DNA from 4 places in the Bacillus sp. m3-13 genome. Region 2 is predicted to be linked to each of the others. Evidence: riboswitches for the same ligand, from Rfam matches in the RefSeq annotation. Region 2 holds a riboswitch; each other region holds the start of a gene.
What was found. Region 2 has a riboswitch for S-adenosylmethionine ahead of metK (methionine adenosyltransferase). Riboswitches for the same ligand answer to the same signal wherever they lie in the genome.
Positions count from the first base shown of each region.

Region 1: it holds a riboswitch for S-adenosylmethionine, as region 2 does, so the genes downstream of both, mtnK (S-methyl-5-thioribose kinase) here and metK (methionine adenosyltransferase) in region 2, are expected to answer to the same signal.
Region 3: it holds a riboswitch for S-adenosylmethionine, as region 2 does, so the genes downstream of both, M313_RS0115920 (LLM class flavin-dependent oxidoreductase) here and metK (methionine adenosyltransferase) in region 2, are expected to answer to the same signal.
Region 4: it holds a riboswitch for S-adenosylmethionine, as region 2 does, so the genes downstream of both, M313_RS0105460 (O-acetylhomoserine aminocarboxypropyltransferase/cysteine synthase family protein) here and metK (methionine adenosyltransferase) in region 2, are expected to answer to the same signal.

Region 1 is NZ_ACPC01000009.1:177,077-181,127, forward strand. It holds gene mtnA (S-methyl-5-thioribose-1-phosphate isomerase) at 1-846, opposite strand, end outside; gene mtnK (S-methyl-5-thioribose kinase) at 850-2,046, opposite strand; SAM riboswitch class I at 2,149-2,308, opposite strand; gene cspD (cold-shock protein CspD) at 2,629-2,826, shown strand; gene M313_RS0103110 (DUF2269 family protein) at 3,728-4,051, opposite strand, start outside.
Region 2 is NZ_ACPC01000019.1:170,003-174,053, reverse strand. It holds gene M313_RS0111430 (NEW3 domain-containing protein) at 1-306, opposite strand, end outside; gene metK (methionine adenosyltransferase) at 652-1,851, opposite strand; SAM riboswitch class I at 2,029-2,195, opposite strand; gene pckA (phosphoenolpyruvate carboxykinase (ATP)) at 2,603-4,051, shown strand, end outside.
Region 3 is NZ_ACPC01000022.1:74,779-78,829, reverse strand. It holds gene M313_RS0115940 (PTS transporter subunit IIBC) at 1-1,024, opposite strand, end outside; gene M313_RS0115935 (hypothetical protein) at 1,304-1,660, shown strand; gene M313_RS26670 (hypothetical protein) at 1,677-1,799, shown strand; SAM riboswitch class I at 2,546-2,657, shown strand; gene M313_RS0115920 (LLM class flavin-dependent oxidoreductase) at 2,746-3,798, shown strand; gene M313_RS0115915 (ATP-grasp domain-containing protein) at 3,851-4,051, shown strand, end outside.
Region 4 is NZ_ACPC01000012.1:126,147-130,197, forward strand. It holds gene M313_RS0105455 (ATP-dependent Clp protease ATP-binding subunit) at 1-1,507, opposite strand, end outside; SAM riboswitch class I at 1,829-1,942, shown strand; gene M313_RS0105460 (O-acetylhomoserine aminocarboxypropyltransferase/cysteine synthase family protein) at 2,014-3,333, shown strand; gene metX (homoserine O-acetyltransferase MetX) at 3,350-4,051, shown strand, end outside.

The DNA of each region.
Region 1 (4,051 bases), on a different contig from region 2:
TTGCTTCGATAAATCGAAAGTGGATAAAGGGGCAGCTACATAAAACGGAATGTCAAAAGCTTTAGCTAAGATGGCAAGTCCATAGGTGCCAATTTTATTTGCAGTGTCCCCGTTTGCGGTGATTCTGTCAGCTCCGACGATGACAGCCGAAATCTCCTTGGTCTTAATGGTGTGGGCTGCCATGTTATCCGTAATTAACGTTACATCTACACCGGATTGCTGGAGCTCCCAGGCAGTTAGTCGGGAGCCTTGCAGAACGGGTCTTGTTTCACAGGCAAAAACACTTAAAGGGAAATTCTTTTCTTTTGCCAAATGAAATGGAGCTAATGCTGTGCCATAACGAGCCGTTGCAATAGAACCTGCATTACAGATGGTCAGCAGTTTATCATTTTTTTGGAACAAGGAAAGTGCATGCTCTCCGATAAGTCTGCATGTTGCTTCATCCTCTAGCTGGATTTGAATCGCTTCATGGACCAGATTTGTTTTTGCTTCGTTTATGGAAGAAGCTTGCAAAGACACTTGGATAAGACGGTCGATTGCCCAAAAAAGGTTGACGGCTGTAGGGCGAGAAGTTGCCAAGTAGTCCCGGTCCTTTCTCAACAGACTTTGAAACTCAGCTAAACTAGCAGTATTATAGGAATTAGCAGCGAGTACAAGCCCGTATGCTGAAGTGATGCCAATTGCAGGCGCACCTCTTACTTTAAGGGTGACAATGGCATCAAAGACATCATGAATGGTATGCAAATCGATGAATACCGTTTCTTGAGGCAATTTCTGTTGATCTAATAATTGAATATAAGAATCTTTCCATTCTACAGAGAGCGGTAGATTAGTAGTAATTGACATAAATTATTCATTCCCTTTTATTTCATTCTTAAGAAGTGATTCTACATCATGAATGTTACGGATGTTTGCTGCATTTTTAATGAGTGTTTGCCCTAATAACAAAGCTTGTTGTTTTACGGAAATTTTTCGCTTATAAGGTTGGATCGTATCAAGGTCAGCTACATGCGCTAAACCAATGGTTCGGCGAATGACCTCACATCCGGCAAAGCCAATTGCATCTGTAAAGACTTTTTTCAGGAAAAAATCTAAATATCCTGGTGTTTGAGTGAAGTGTTCTACGCTTTCCGTCTTCCATAAATCAGAGAAAGTAAAAGTGAATCCTTCCCAGACTTGATACAAGTGGGAAATGATGCTAGCCCTTTGACTGTCGTCTCGTGTGATTGCTTGTAAGAGGATATTGGCAAAGAACTGTCCAACATCAAAGCCAATTGGTCCGAAAAATGCAAATTCAGGGTCTATTACTTTCGTATCTATTTCACTAGCAAAGATGCTTCCGGTGTGTAGGTCTCCATGAAGAAGTGCTTCTCCGTTTGTCAAAAATGTGTATTTCAACTTTGCTACTTCAAGCTTTAATTCTGCATCATTCCAAATTTCCTCAACCGAACCAAGCAGCTCAGGCTCGTAAACATTCGTTTCACTTTCATAAAAAGGATCTGTAAATACTAGATCTTCTGTTATCTTACAAAGCTCTGGATTTGTAAAAGCCTGTTGGAGTTTTTTCTTGTCCTGTTGATTCAATCCAAAATCAGAAGTGTAAAAAAGTGTTTTCGCTAAATATTCCCCAATATGCTTAGAAAGAAGCGGAAAGTTCTTGCCCTCTAGAAAACCATTTCGGACGATTTCCAAATGGGAGAGGTCTTCCATGATCGTAATCGCTAATGCCTCGTTTGTATAATAAACTTTCGGAATAAGATTAGGTACCAAAGTGGCTGCGTTTTTCAAATAATTTCCTTCTATTGTTGCCCTGTGCAAGGTCAACGGCCAGCTTTCACCGACAACCTTTGCATAAGGCAATGCCTGTTTAATAATAATACCTGTGTTATTTTCGTCCCTAATGTGAAAGACAAGGTTTAAATTTCCATCACCGATTTCACGGCAATGCAAGAGTGCACCTTCTTTGAAGAATTCAAGATCTTGCGCTAGTGTAATTGCGGTCGATTCTGTTAACGGCTCATATTCTGTAGTTGCTGTAATTGTCATATTTATTACCCCCGTGTCAAAATATTTATGATAAGCGGGGCGATTATTCAAAAATAAAAGCCCCTTTCCATAAGAAAGAGGCTTGAAGAGTAGACTTCTCCCCTCTTATCTGCCAGAAATAACTTCTGCTGGAATTAGCACCGTGCCTTATGAACAAATTTGTTCGGCGTCCACAAAAGTGTCACGCCCTGTCTCACAACAGTATTACGGTCGGTTGCTGGGTTTCATCGGGCCAAATCCCTCCACCTGCTCTTGATAAGAGATCACAATCATTAAATTGTGAATGTATGAAATTGTGTGAAAATTATTGCTTGATGAAAATAATAACAAGACGCTGGGAAAATTGTCAATAAGTTTTTTGAAAAATCTTTGTTGCGGTCAATATCAGATTATTAAAATAATTAAATGTAATTGTATGAATTGTTTGGTTAAAACCTTGAAAAATTACTAGGCACCTGTTATTATTAAACTATTATTTTTGTTCGGGAAATATGGAAAGTCAGAAACATGGTTTCGTCTTGAAATGTTTGAAAGAGCAAGAATAGTAATATTTACGTGGGTTAACCACAAGGAGGAACAAACATGTTACAAGGTAAAGTAAAATGGTTCAATGCAGAAAAAGGTTTCGGATTCATCGAAGTTGAAGGTCAAGACGACGTATTCGTACACTTCTCCGCAATCCAAGGCGAAGGTTTCAAAACTTTAGAAGAAGGTCAAGAAGTTTCTTTCGAAATCGTTGAAGGTGCTCGTGGACCTCAAGCTGCTAACGTTACAAAATAATGCTAGCCAAATAGAAAAGGACTCCATTGCGGAGTCCTTTTTGTTTTAGGAGAATATACAATACAGTCGATTTCCGTTCCAGGCGCTTCGCTTGCCTGCGGGCGGCCCGTGAGCCTACTCGGCTGCGCCTGTGGGGTCTCACCTGTCGCTTGCCTGCGGGCGGCCCGTGAGCCTACTCGGCTGCGCCTGTGGGGTCTCACCTGTCCCTTCCTCCCGCGGGCGTCTGCGCGCCTTCTACTACAATCAACAAGGTGACCTCATTCATCAAAGGGGTTATGAAACAGCACATAACCGAGTTAACTGAATCAAGCATTAACGTTACATTTACGCAATTTCCAGCTGTGGATTGGAGCAAATGGCGTAGACTCCAGCGGGGGAGTAAAGGTAGATTGAGACCCCTGAAGCGTTGTTAGGAGGCTCAAGCACCGTCCCGCGGAAAGCGAAGTCATTTGCGGAAAGGAACAGCGGCTAGTTGAAAAATGCTGTATTATCATAATATTGTCTCTTTTTTACAAAAAAATGGTTCGGACATTTTTCTTATTTCTTCGGTCAAATAAACGATTTGGAATTGGGGAGGGTTTGGACATAATATTTGAGGGTTGGTCAACTTTTAGGGGGTGTTTGGACAATTGAATTTTAGGTTCGGTCAATTTCAGCAAAACTTCGGTCAACTATTGAAATTCTTCGGTCAACTTTTCGAAATCTTCGGTCAAAACCTAAAAATCTTCGGACATTTGGAACTGAACAGGCATCACCGACCATTATTCAACTATAAATGCCACCCAAAACCTGTATCAGTACCAACCTGCAGTTCAATTCGCTTAATCAATATAGGCCAACACCTCCACCTAATAAAGCCAAATAACGATATCTTTCAGCTGCAAAGGAGATGACCTATAGATCAAGATGGTTTGATGATCATCAAGATAAAAATGAGAAACCCTAGAATGCAGACTAACCAGTAGAGATTACTAATCTTGTGGAGAGTGGCGTCCTGCTGGGCCGGAAGTTGAGTAGAGGCTCTGTTTTCAGGGTGCAGCAGCCAACGCTGAAGTTCACTAAGGGCAGGAGAGATAAATCCGATCACAATGACTTGAATGGAAAGATAAATAACAAGGGAACCAAAAAGCCAAACTTGGAGAATAGAACCATAGTTGCCAAAGAGAACTAGCAGTATGCCAGTGATTACGGCAAGTGTTCCACCAATTTTAGGGAAGTAGTCAAG
Region 2 (4,051 bases):
ACTCAAAATTATTAAATCTACATTTGTAACTGCAGATGCCTCAATCAATTCTTCCGAACGGATAATCCCCAGTCCATTACCTAGCTCCAATCCAATCTGGTTCTGTCCTCCTTCACCACGGTTGGCGATCAGGCTACCTGTTCTAACTCCATTACCCAAAGACAGGTAAGCAAGTAAATTACTTCGCTCATCATCAGGGTGCGCACCGGTATTCAAAAAGCTTGTTGTTGTCTTTAATGGATTAACAACTTTCCATAATTCGGGGTCATGTTCCACGGCATAGGTTTTATTATCTACATCTGGCATCAACAACGGAAATAGAAAAATCACTGACAACAGGACTAATGTAACTCTCCTCTTCAATACAAAACCTCCCAGATTTTTTCCATGTCAAGTCTTGTTGAGATGAAACTTGATTCATCCCTCCTTATATGTAGTTAGTAAACTTTCCTTACTATTTAAATATACATATAATTCAAAATAATTTGAACGGTCCTTATTTACTGTTTTTGGTATATAAACCGGTGCAAAAGTACTATTACTTGATATGGAATCATTGGGGAGAACTTAGACTAATGGAAATAAAAAAACGCCAAAAGACGTAAGCACTTTTGGCGCTCCAGTTCTTTGGCGTTTTTTATTAAATATATATTAATCGTTCGCTTGCTCTTTCAAAGCATCTGCTTTGTCTGTTTGCTCCCAAGGAAGATCCAGATCATTACGTCCGAAGTGGCCGTAAGCTGCAGTTTGCTTGTAGATAGGACGACGAAGGTCTAGCATTTTAATGATTCCTGCTGGACGAAGGTCGAAGTTATTGCGAACCAATTCAACCAATTTCTCTTCAGAAACTTTACCAGTTCCGAAAGTATCAACTGCGATGGATACCGGTTGAGCAACACCGATTGCGTAAGCCAATTGAACTTCACATTTGTCAGCAAGTCCGCTAGCTACGATGTTTTTAGCCACATAACGTGCAGCATAAGCACCAGAACGGTCTACTTTCGTTGCATCTTTACCGGAGAATGCTCCGCCACCGTGGCGAGCGTATCCACCGTAAGTATCAACGATGATCTTACGTCCTGTAAGACCAGCATCCCCTTGTGGTCCACCGATTACGAAACGGCCTGTTGGGTTGATGAAGTATTTTGTATTATCGTCAATCAATTCAGCAGGAACTACCGGCTTGATTACGTATTCCTTGATGTTGCGTTGGATACGATCCAAAGAAACCTCTGGGTGATGTTGAGTTGAGATTACGATTGTATCGATACGAACTGGTTGGTCGTTCTCATCATATTCCACTGTCACTTGCGTTTTACCGTCTGGACGTAAGTAAGGAAGAACCTCATCTTTTCTCACTTCAGTTAAACGGCGAGAAAGTTTGTGCGCCAGTGAAATAGGTAATGGCATTAATTCTTTTGTTTCATTACAAGCATATCCGAACATTAGACCTTGGTCTCCAGCTCCGATTGCTTCGATTTCTGCATCTGACATTTGACCTTCACGAGCTTCTAGCGCTTGGTCAACACCCATTGCGATGTCAGCAGACTGCTCATCGATGGAAGTAAGTACCGCACAAGTTTCCGCATCAAAACCGTATTTTGCACGAGTATAACCGATGCCTTGGATTGTTTCACGAACAATTTTAGGAATATCTACATAAGTGGAAGTTGTAATTTCTCCAGCTACCAATACCAATCCAGTAGTAACGGATGTTTCACACGCTACACGTGCATTCGGATCATTTGTTAGAATTGCATCCAGGATAGAATCGGAAATTTGGTCACAAATTTTATCCGGGTGGCCTTCCGTTACGGACTCAGAAGTAAATAAACGACGTTGTTTAGTCATTAAAAAAAGTTCCTCCTTTTTGTTTATGAAAAGCGTTTGACTTCTCTTCACGCACAGCAGTTATATTTGATACGGATCTCAGTTCCTATTGTGATGTTCTATGTTATCTTGTGTAAAAATAGAAAAAACCTTCCCACAAAGTTGAGGAAAGGTTTGATGTCGAGATTTAGCCTTTCACTCTTATCGGTCAAGGTCATAGCCTTGCTCAGGTTTAGCACCTTTTCTCAAGCGACCAAAGACTTGGCCTAATACAAAACAGCGGCGTGCTTTTTCGCGCTCGCTCATCCTTTGAGCAGGTTGCTGGGTTTCATAGGGCCTGTCCCTCCACCAGCTCGGAATAAGAGTATCCGTTCAAGGTTCTATATTAGCGCACTAAAACCTTTCATGTCAACAAAAAAGAGAAATAATTCGACATCAATTTACAGGAAATAATTGCTTCCTTATATGTAGATCTTCTATCTTGAAAAATCTCATTATCATTTTCTTTTACTTCTGGTTGGCAAGGTTTATAATAGGAGAGGACATTTGGTGAAATTTTAGTGGACAAGCATAAAAATGATAACGCTTTCAAACAGTCGATCTAATGCTATTCCACTTGGATAAGCCTCTTTTTCACAAAATGTTAACGAATTCCTATTAATTTTCATAAAATAAGCTAATTAGTATGGACTATTAAGTTAAATGTGTTATACTTTTTAACAGATGAGAAAATAAATAAGCAAATTATTTAATCAAAGGAGAGTTATCCATGATGAAAACGGTTGGGATTGATAATGGGTTAACAAAATTAATTTACGGAAGCAACACGCATGTTCAACTGTCTGTTCCTCAATTGGTAGAAAAGATATTAAACCGTAACGAAGGCTGCCTGACCTCAACTGGTGCAGTACTCGCAACGACTGGTAAATACACGGGTCGCTCCCCTAAAGATAAATTTATTGTAGAAGAAGAAATCAGCAAAGATAAAATTGACTGGGGTACCGTCAACGCGCCTATCTCTGAAGAAGTATTTGATCGCCTATATAACAAAGTTCTCACATACTTAGAAAACAAAGAAGAAGTATTTGTTTTCAAAGGATTCGCTGGCGCCGATGAAAAATATCAATTGCCAATCCAAGTAATCAACGAATTCGCATGGCACAACCTTTTTGCACAACAGTTATTTATTAAGCCAAATGAAGAGCAGTTGGCAAAACATGAAACCGCATTCAGCATTGTTTCTGCTCCGAACTTCAAAGCAGACCCTGTCATAGACGGAACAAATTCAGAAGCATTCATCATTATTTCCTTCAGCAAACGCATTGTTCTGATCGGTGGTACAGAATATGCCGGAGAAATGAAAAAGTCCATTTTCTCTGTAATGAATTATCTTCTTCCGGAAAACGGCATTATGCCAATGCACTGCTCGGCAAACGTAGGACGCGAAGGCGATGTAGCATTATTCTTCGGTCTTTCCGGTACAGGTAAAACGACGCTATCTGCCGACCCTAACCGCAAACTTATCGGTGACGATGAGCACGGCTGGTCTAACACAGGCGTATTTAACATTGAAGGCGGATGCTATGCTAAATGCATTGGTCTGACTCGCGAAAAAGAACCACAAATCTTTGATGCAATCCGTTTTGGCTCAGTACTTGAAAATGTGGTCATTGATGGTCAATCTCGTATTGCTGACTATGAAAACTCTACCTTAACAGAAAATACCCGTGCAGCTTACTCATTGGATGCAATGGACAATATCGTTCAACCTAGCATTGCCGGTCACCCGAATACCATCGTCTTTTTAACAGCGGATGCAACAGGCGTATTGCCTCCAATCTCTAAGCTGTCTAAAGAACAAGCTATGTTCCACTTCCTAAGCGGTTATACAAGTAAACTTGCAGGCACAGAACGCGGAATCACATCACCACAAGCAACTTTCTCCACTTGCTTTGGTTCCCCATTCTTGCCGCTACCTGCTACTACTTATGCAGAGATGCTTGGCAAGAAAATCGATGAGCACAATGTGCAGGTTTACCTTGTTAACACAGGCTGGACTGGCGGAGAATATGGCGTAGGAAACCGCATGAAGCTTTCATACACTAGAGCTATGGTACAGGCGGCACTTGAAGGCGACCTGACAAATGTGGAAGTAGAAAAGGATCCATACTTCGGCGTTTCCATTCCAGTACATGTTCCAGGAGTACCTGATGAAGTGTTA
Region 3 (4,051 bases), on a different contig from region 2:
ACATAGACTTGTACTTTTTACGCTTATCTTTGTCCACATTGCGGTACATCGCATAAGCAATACCAATCAATGCTGCACAAGAGAGAATCATTTGTCCTACTTTAAAACGAGCAGGCACCACTTCGCGTAGAAGCGCTTCATAAGACTCTGTGTCACCAGCTGCAAGGAAGTTGTTAAGATCGGCAATCCAAGCTAACCATAATGGATCTTGTCCTGCTACAACAGAACCAGCGCTGCCGCCAGTTAGAATTGTATAAGTCCCGCCAAGTGACGTGTAGTTCATTGGCACCGTTAACATATGATGCAATCCGAAAGGCAATAATAGACGCTCTAATGCACCGAAAATGAATGGTGCAACGATTGGCGCGCTGTCTCTAGAAGAAGCGATCCAAACACCGAAATCGTTTAACAATCCTTGAATGAACGGCCAAACAACACTCAATACGATACCAGCGATAACAGATCCACCAATTACAACGAATGGTACGAAGCGTTTACCGTTAAAGAATGATAAGGAATCTGGTAATTTACTATAGTTGTAAAATTTATTGAAAAGGTTAGCACCAAGGAAACCAGCAATGATACCAACGAATACTCCCATGTTTAACGCTGGTGCACCTAATACAGTAGTAAAGTAGTCACCAACAACTAGTTCTTGTCCAAAAAGAGTGGTAAATGTAGCTTCAGGGTCTGCCACCATATCGTTGTTAACCCCAAAGATTGCACCAGTGATACGGTTGATAAGAACGAATGCAATCAGTGCAGCGAAAGCTCCTCCTGCACGTTCTTTCGCCCACGATCCACCAATGGCAACCGCAAATAATACATGCAGGTTGGTGATGATTCCCCAACCAATATCTTCCATCACTCTTGCAATCGTTTGCACAAGAGCTAAGTCTCCGCCAGTCATCCCGACCAACTTACCAAGAGAAATCATAATACCAGCAGCAGGCATAACCGCAACCACTACCAGCAAAGCTTTACCGAATTTCTGCCAGAAATCAAAAGACAAAAAGTTCTTCATTTTTTAACAGCCTTCTTTCTATAAAAGTTCTATTTTTTGTTGAAAACGAATTCATTTTAGTGTAAAACAATGCACATCTAGTGCAACCGTTTGCATTTTCCTATTGTATGGGATGTGGGTGAACAATGCAAGCAGAAAATATTATTTTAATAAATTTTTAACAAACTATAACAAGATGTAAGAAAAAATAGAAGAATGCAACTTTTGTTGGAAGTATATACAGGTTCCGTGAAAACGAGTACACTGTTTCCGTAATGTATGAAGAAAAGGAGACTTGATATGAAAAAGTGGATTTTCTCTATGATACTTGTTTTAGTAATGGTGCTATCTGCCTGCACAGAGGAAGCGAACAATGTGGACACTGCCGATTCCAAACAAGTTCCTGCTGACCAGAGCGGGGAAACGGTAACCGTCCTTATGAATATACAAATGGAAATGATTCAGACCATCCGCAAGCATCTCGAGCCTGTAACATCCTATGAAATGTCAGCAGGTGAAGGAGATCTTGAAGCAGCCGTTGAGGCTAGTAATCGTATTGCCAACGAACTTCGTGGAATTGAGATTCCGAAGAACTTGGATGATGATCTTAGCGCGGATATGAAGGATTCCATCGAGTTGTTAGCTCTATATTTTTGAAGAACGTGCTGCAGCCTTGTCAGAAGGCTCAGATGGTGAAGAAGTGACAGCTGCATTGGATACTTTCCACCAGAAAATAGGCGAAGTCTTTGAAGAGGTAGGCTTGCATGCCCCTAACTTCGAAAAGGATGTCTATTAATAGTTTTATGCGAAACGCCTTCCTGGTATGGGGGGCGTTTTTTGGTGGGGAATTAAGGTAATGGTCGGGATGAAGACCTCAGTGGAAGGAATTCAGGCTTGGAAGTGTCTTCATAAAGTGGATGAAGACCTTAGTGGGAGGATTTCAGGCTTGGAAGTGTCTTCATAAAGTGTATGAAGACCTTAGTGGAAGGGTTTCAGGCTTGAAAGTGTCTTCATAAGGTGTATGAAGACCTCAGTGGAAGGAATTCAGGCTTGGAAGTGTCTTCATAGGGTGTATGAAGACCTTAGTGGGAGGGTTTCAGGCTTGAGAGTGTCTTCATAAGGTGTATGAAGACCTCAGTGGAAGGAATTCAGGGTTAGAAGTGTCTTCATAAGGTGGATGAAGACCTTAGTGGGAGGGTTTCAGGCTTGGAAGTGTCTTCATAAGGTGGATGAAGACCTCAGTGGAAAGAATTCAGGCTTGAGAGTGTCTTCATAGGGGGTATGAAGACCTTAGTGGGAGGGTTTCAGGCTTGAAAGTGTCTTGATAAAGTGTATGAAGACCTCAGTGGAAGGAATTCAAGCTCAGAAGTGTCTTCATTGCCGCCCACCCCCGCTCAGCCTCCCCAAATCCCCCATCATCAATTCCCCTACAAGCTAATAAGCTATAAATAACACCAACTTTATTTAGCTATCCGAAATACTTGTCCATTCCCAAGTTTCGTGATAGGATTAGTTTAGATAATAATAATTGAATAGTAAGTTTTCTTATCAAGAGAGGTGGAGGGACTGGCCCTGCGAAGCCCGGCAACCGTATGGTACAAACAACCGTACAGGTGCCAATTCCAGCAAGACAAACGTTCTTGGAAGATAAGTGGATGTTACGGGCTTGTACTCAAACTTCTTCTTATCGAAGGAGTTTTTTGTTTGTCTACATACACAAACATTTAAGGGGGAAGCGTGAAATGAAGTTTGGATTTTGGTTGCCGATATTCGGCGGTTGGTTGAGAAATGTAGAGGACGAACAGATGCCGCCGACTTTTGATTATGCAAAAAAAGTGATCCAACAGGCAGAACAGCTTGGTTTTGACACCACTTTAATTGCCGAGCTTTTCCTAAATGATATTAAAGGACCGAAAGAGGACTCATTGGAAGCTTGGTCGACTGCTGCAGCTTTGGCAGCCGTTACAGAAAAAATTGAAATCATGACGGCGATCCGGCCTGGTTTTCATAACCCGGCAATTGCGGCAAAAGCAACCGCAAATATCGATCATATCAGTAACGGGCGATTCACTCTCAATGTCGTCTCGGCTTGGTGGGAAGGGGAGGCTCGTCAATATGGCGGGATTTTCACTGAGCATGATGAGCGTTATGACCGCACAAAGGAGTTTATTGATGTCCTTAAAGGCTTATGGACAGAGGACTCTTTTACCTATGAGGGAAAATACTATCAGTTGAAAGACACAAAACTTCACCCTAAACCGATGCAGCGCCCAAATCCGATACTTTACGCAGGTGGCGAGAGTCCGAAAGGGAAGGAAGTTATCTCCTCACACTGTGATGCCTATGTCATGCACGGGGGCACGGTGGAGGAAGTGGCGGCGAAGATTAATGATATGAAAGAAAAGAGAGCTAAGACACCGAATCCTCCTTTTCAATCCTTTGGGATGGCTGCTTATGTCATATGCAGAGATACGGAAGAAGAAGCGGAGGCGGAACTTGCCCGGATCACAGCTGTTAAAGAATCAGATGCGTATGCTGGATTTAAGGACTTCACAAGCAAATCACAGCTTGAACAACAAATACAACTGCAGGACTACTCTGTATCGAATAGGGGATTGCGTCCAAATTTAATAGGCACGCCAGAGCAGATTGCTACAAGAATACAAGAATTCGAGAAAGCGGGCGTGGACTTATTGCTATTACAGTTCTCCCCGCAGCTTGAAGAAATGGAGCGCTTTGCCAAAAAGGTGATGCCACTTGTAAAGTCGAGGACAGAAGAGCTTGCCCAATCATAAAAACCAAGCAGAGAATACACTAGCATATATGCATAAAATGGAGGCAAACATCGTGAAAAAAATCTACATTATCCATGAAAATAAAGAGTGGACAACACATTTAACTAATAGATTGGAAGAGTTGGGATTGCCATATGAAGAATGGCATTTAGACGAAGGAGTAGTTCCTTTGACGGAAGAACCACCTGAAGGCGTATTTTACAACAGAATGAGCGCCTCCTCCCATACAAGAGACCACCGCTTTGCACCCGAG
Region 4 (4,051 bases), on a different contig from region 2:
GAGGGGAACCGATTAGCTTGGAAACTGCGTGCTTCTCCATATATTCACTCATATCAAAGCGGATATAAGCATCTTTCGTTCCAAAGAGCTCTTCAGCCAGTGATTTGGTCAATTCGGTTTTTCCTACCCCTGTAGGACCAACGAATAAGAAAGCACCGATTGGACGCTCTTTTCTTTTCAAGCCAGCACGGCTTCTACGGATTGCTTTTGTAATTTTGTTAACAGCTTCTTCTTGACCAATGACTTTTTGGTTCAGGTTTGTTGCAAGGTTTTTAAGCTTTGCCTGTTCATCCGCCTGCAGTTTACCAACTGGTATTCCTGACATCTCTTCCATGATGAGTTGAATGTCTTCCAATGTCACCTGACCACGCACAGCATCCGTTTGATCGTTGGAATTTCTTTTTTCTTCAAGCTCTTCCTCTTCGTCTCTTAATTTGGCAGCAGTTTCGTAATCCTCCTTCGATAATGCGGCCTTTTTTTCTTCCTCAATTTGAGTCAGACGAGCATCAATCTGCTCCAAGTCAATCGTATTTAGCGTTAGATTTTTTCTAGAACCTGCTTCATCTAAAAGATCGATTGCTTTGTCTGGTAGGAAACGATCTTGAATGTAGCGGTGTGATAATTCTACGCATGCCTTAATGGCATCTTCAGAATAAGAAACTTGGTGATATTCCTCATATTTTGATTGAATACCTTTGATGATTTTTAATGCCTCATCCGTAGAAGGCTCTTTCACGGTTACCGGCTGAAAACGGCGTTCAAGTGCGGCATCCTTTTCAATTTGACGGTATTCTTTTAAAGTCGTTGCCCCGACCAATTGGAGTTCGCCACGTGCCAATGCAGGTTTTAAAATGTTACCAGCATCCATAGAACCTTCTGCAGATCCGGCACCAACTATAAGGTGAAGTTCATCTACGAATAATATGACGTTCTTTCTTTTTTGTAGTTCTGCAATTACTAGTTTAAGGCGTTCTTCAAATTGACCGCGAATACCTGTGTTTGCGACAAGGGAGGCTACATCAAGCAAATAAATTTCCTTGTTTTTTAATTTGGAAGGGACATCGCCTTCAACAATTTTCAAAGCTAGTCCTTCCACGATGGCAGTTTTACCTACACCTGGTTCCCCGATCAAAACAGGGTTGTTTTTATTTCTTCTATTTAGAATTTCAATTACACGTTTAATTTCTTTATCACGGCCAATAACAGGATCAATAAGCCCTGTTTTGGCAATGTTGGTTATATTTTTACCTAGCTCTTCAAGAATGCTTCCACCTTTTTTGCTTCCTATTGGTGGGTTTTGCGCTTTCCCGTTTATGTGGCCTTCCTCATTAGGGGAGCCATTTCCAAAAGGGAAGTCAGAGAAAAAACCGTTTGGAGTCGGTGATGTCATTTGTGCTCTTACTTCCTCAAAGCAGGAAGAGCATAAGACAAGTTGTGTCTGCTCGTTATTAGAGCGAAATTTAAATTGAATGGTTGCGTTATTTACTTCACATTTTTGACATTTCATCATTCTGCTACCTCCTCATATTGGTGTGAGATGCTCCATTGTTTTGAAAGGGAAACATGTCACCTTTGATAAAAGTTTGACTTATTTTGACCTTTGTAGGTTGTATGGATATTATACTTTGACCTTTTTTGACTTTCAAGTAGTTTGCTTTCAGGAATTTAGTGGAAGCAGAAAGTTATGTTGAAAAGTTCAGAATATTGTATTGACTTTTGTGCTTTCCAGTTGCTATAATTGCAAAAAGTTTTAGTAATAATTATTTCTCCTTAGAAATATCGTAGATTATATAACTATTATGTTTTAACGTATTAACCAACTAAATAACTCTTATCCAGAGTGACTGAGGGATCAGGCCCGATGAAGTCCGGCAACCTTCAAGAATTTAATTTCTTGAGTTGGTGCTAATTCCTGCAGGCGAAGTAGCCTGAGAGATAAGAGGAGGATTTTTAAACCTCTTCTTAGGAAGGGGTTTTTATTTTGTTGAAAATAGAAAATTGGAGGAATGTAGGATGACAAAACCAAATTATGATGTGGAAACAGTATTATTGCACGGAGGACAAACGCCAGACCCGACAACAGGTTCAAGGGCAGTCCCTATTTATCAAACAACCTCCTATGTTTTTGACAACACGGATCACGCTCAAAATCTTTTCGCGTTAAATGAATTTGGCAATATATATACAAGAATCATGAATCCGACTGTAGATGTGTTAGAAAAAAGACTGGCTCTTTTAGAAGGAGGGGCAGCTGCTGTTGCGACAAGCTCTGGAATGTCAGCAATAGCGTTTGCCATTTTAAATATTGCGCATGCTGGAGATGAAATTGTTGCAGCGGAAAATTTATATGGGGGCACCTATAATCTTTTTGCTGTAACACTGCCTAAGTATGGAATTAAGGTGAAATTCGTAGATGCAACAGACCCTGAGAATTTCCGCAATGCCATTACACCGAAAACGAAAGCGATATTCGGTGAGATTATTGGAAACCCGAGCTTACGCGTACTGGATGTAGAGGCAGTAGCAAAGGTCGCTCATGATAACTATATTCCGTTGATCATTGACAACACCTTTGCTTCCCCTTACCTTTGCAATCCTATCAAGTGGGGAGCAGACATCGTTGTTCACTCTGCCACTAAATGGATTGGCGGACATGGAACAACCATTGGCGGTGTAGTGGTGGATGGGGGGAACTTTAACTGGGACCATCCAAACTTCCCTGGATTCACAGAGCCGGATGAGAGCTACAACGGAATCAAGTATGCACAGACTTTTGGGAATCTTGCATTCGCTGTTAAGCTAAGAGTCCAACTATTAAGAGACTTTGGAGCGTGCTTAAGTCCTCAGAATGCATTCTTACTTTTACAGGGACTTGAAACCTTGCATTTACGAGTGGAAAAGCATAACGAGAATGCCTTGGAATTAGCAAAGTACCTAGAAGACCACCCTGCAGTAGAGTGGGTATCATATCCTGGACTACCAAATCACCCGGCACATACACTTGCCAGAAAATATTTGGGTAAAGGTAATGGATCCATTGTAAACTTCGGAATTGAAGGTGGGAGAGATGCAGGGAGAAAGGCGATTGACAGCATTAAACTTTGGTCCCATGTGGCAAATGTAGGGGATGCAAAATCTTTGATTATTCACCCGGCTTCCACCACACATCAGCAGCTATCTGGTGACGACTTAATCAAGTCCGGTGTAACGGAAGATCTGATTCGCTTATCTGTCGGAATTGAATCACTAAAGGATCTGAAACATGATTTAGATCAAGCACTTTTCGTTGCTACCGGAAAATCCAAACAAGCTGCAGTCAGTCAAAACATATAGAAATGAGTGGGCATTTGTGAGCTGTCAAACGGAACATACCAATAAGGTATCGATCGGAACGCTGCTTTTAGAAAACGGAAAAAAACTCCCTGATGTGGAGATAGCATATGAAAGAAAAGGAAATCCAACGGGTGAAGTGATTGTCATATGCCATGCTCTATCAGGAAATCAGGTTTCTGTCGGTTCAAAAGAAAACCCTGGTTGGTGGAATGAATTTATCGGACCTGATTTATATATCGACACGAACAGGTACCACGTTATTACGTTGAATGTTCTTGGCGGTTGTAGTGGCAGTACAGGGCCGATAAGCATAAACCCTGAGACAAATAGAAAGTACGGCGCAGCCTTTCCTGCCGTGACAATCAGAGATATAGTGCATTCTCAGTTTAAAGCTTTGCGAAAGTTAGGAATTGACCGTGTTAAGGCTATTATCGGGGGATCACTCGGTGGAATGCAGGTGCTTGAATGGGGACATTTGTATCCTAACTTCACAGAAATTCTCATTCCAATGGCGGTGACCCCTTACTTTACAGACTATGCCCTGGCATACAATTCAATTGGCCGGCATGCGATAAAATCAGATCCTCTGTGGGATAACGGAAACTATCCTGATGGGACTCTTATTAAAGGGATGGAGATAGCGAGAATGGTAGGGTTGGTCACATACCGGTCGGAAGGCTTATTTAATGACCGGTTTAACAGGGAAAGGAAAGAAGGA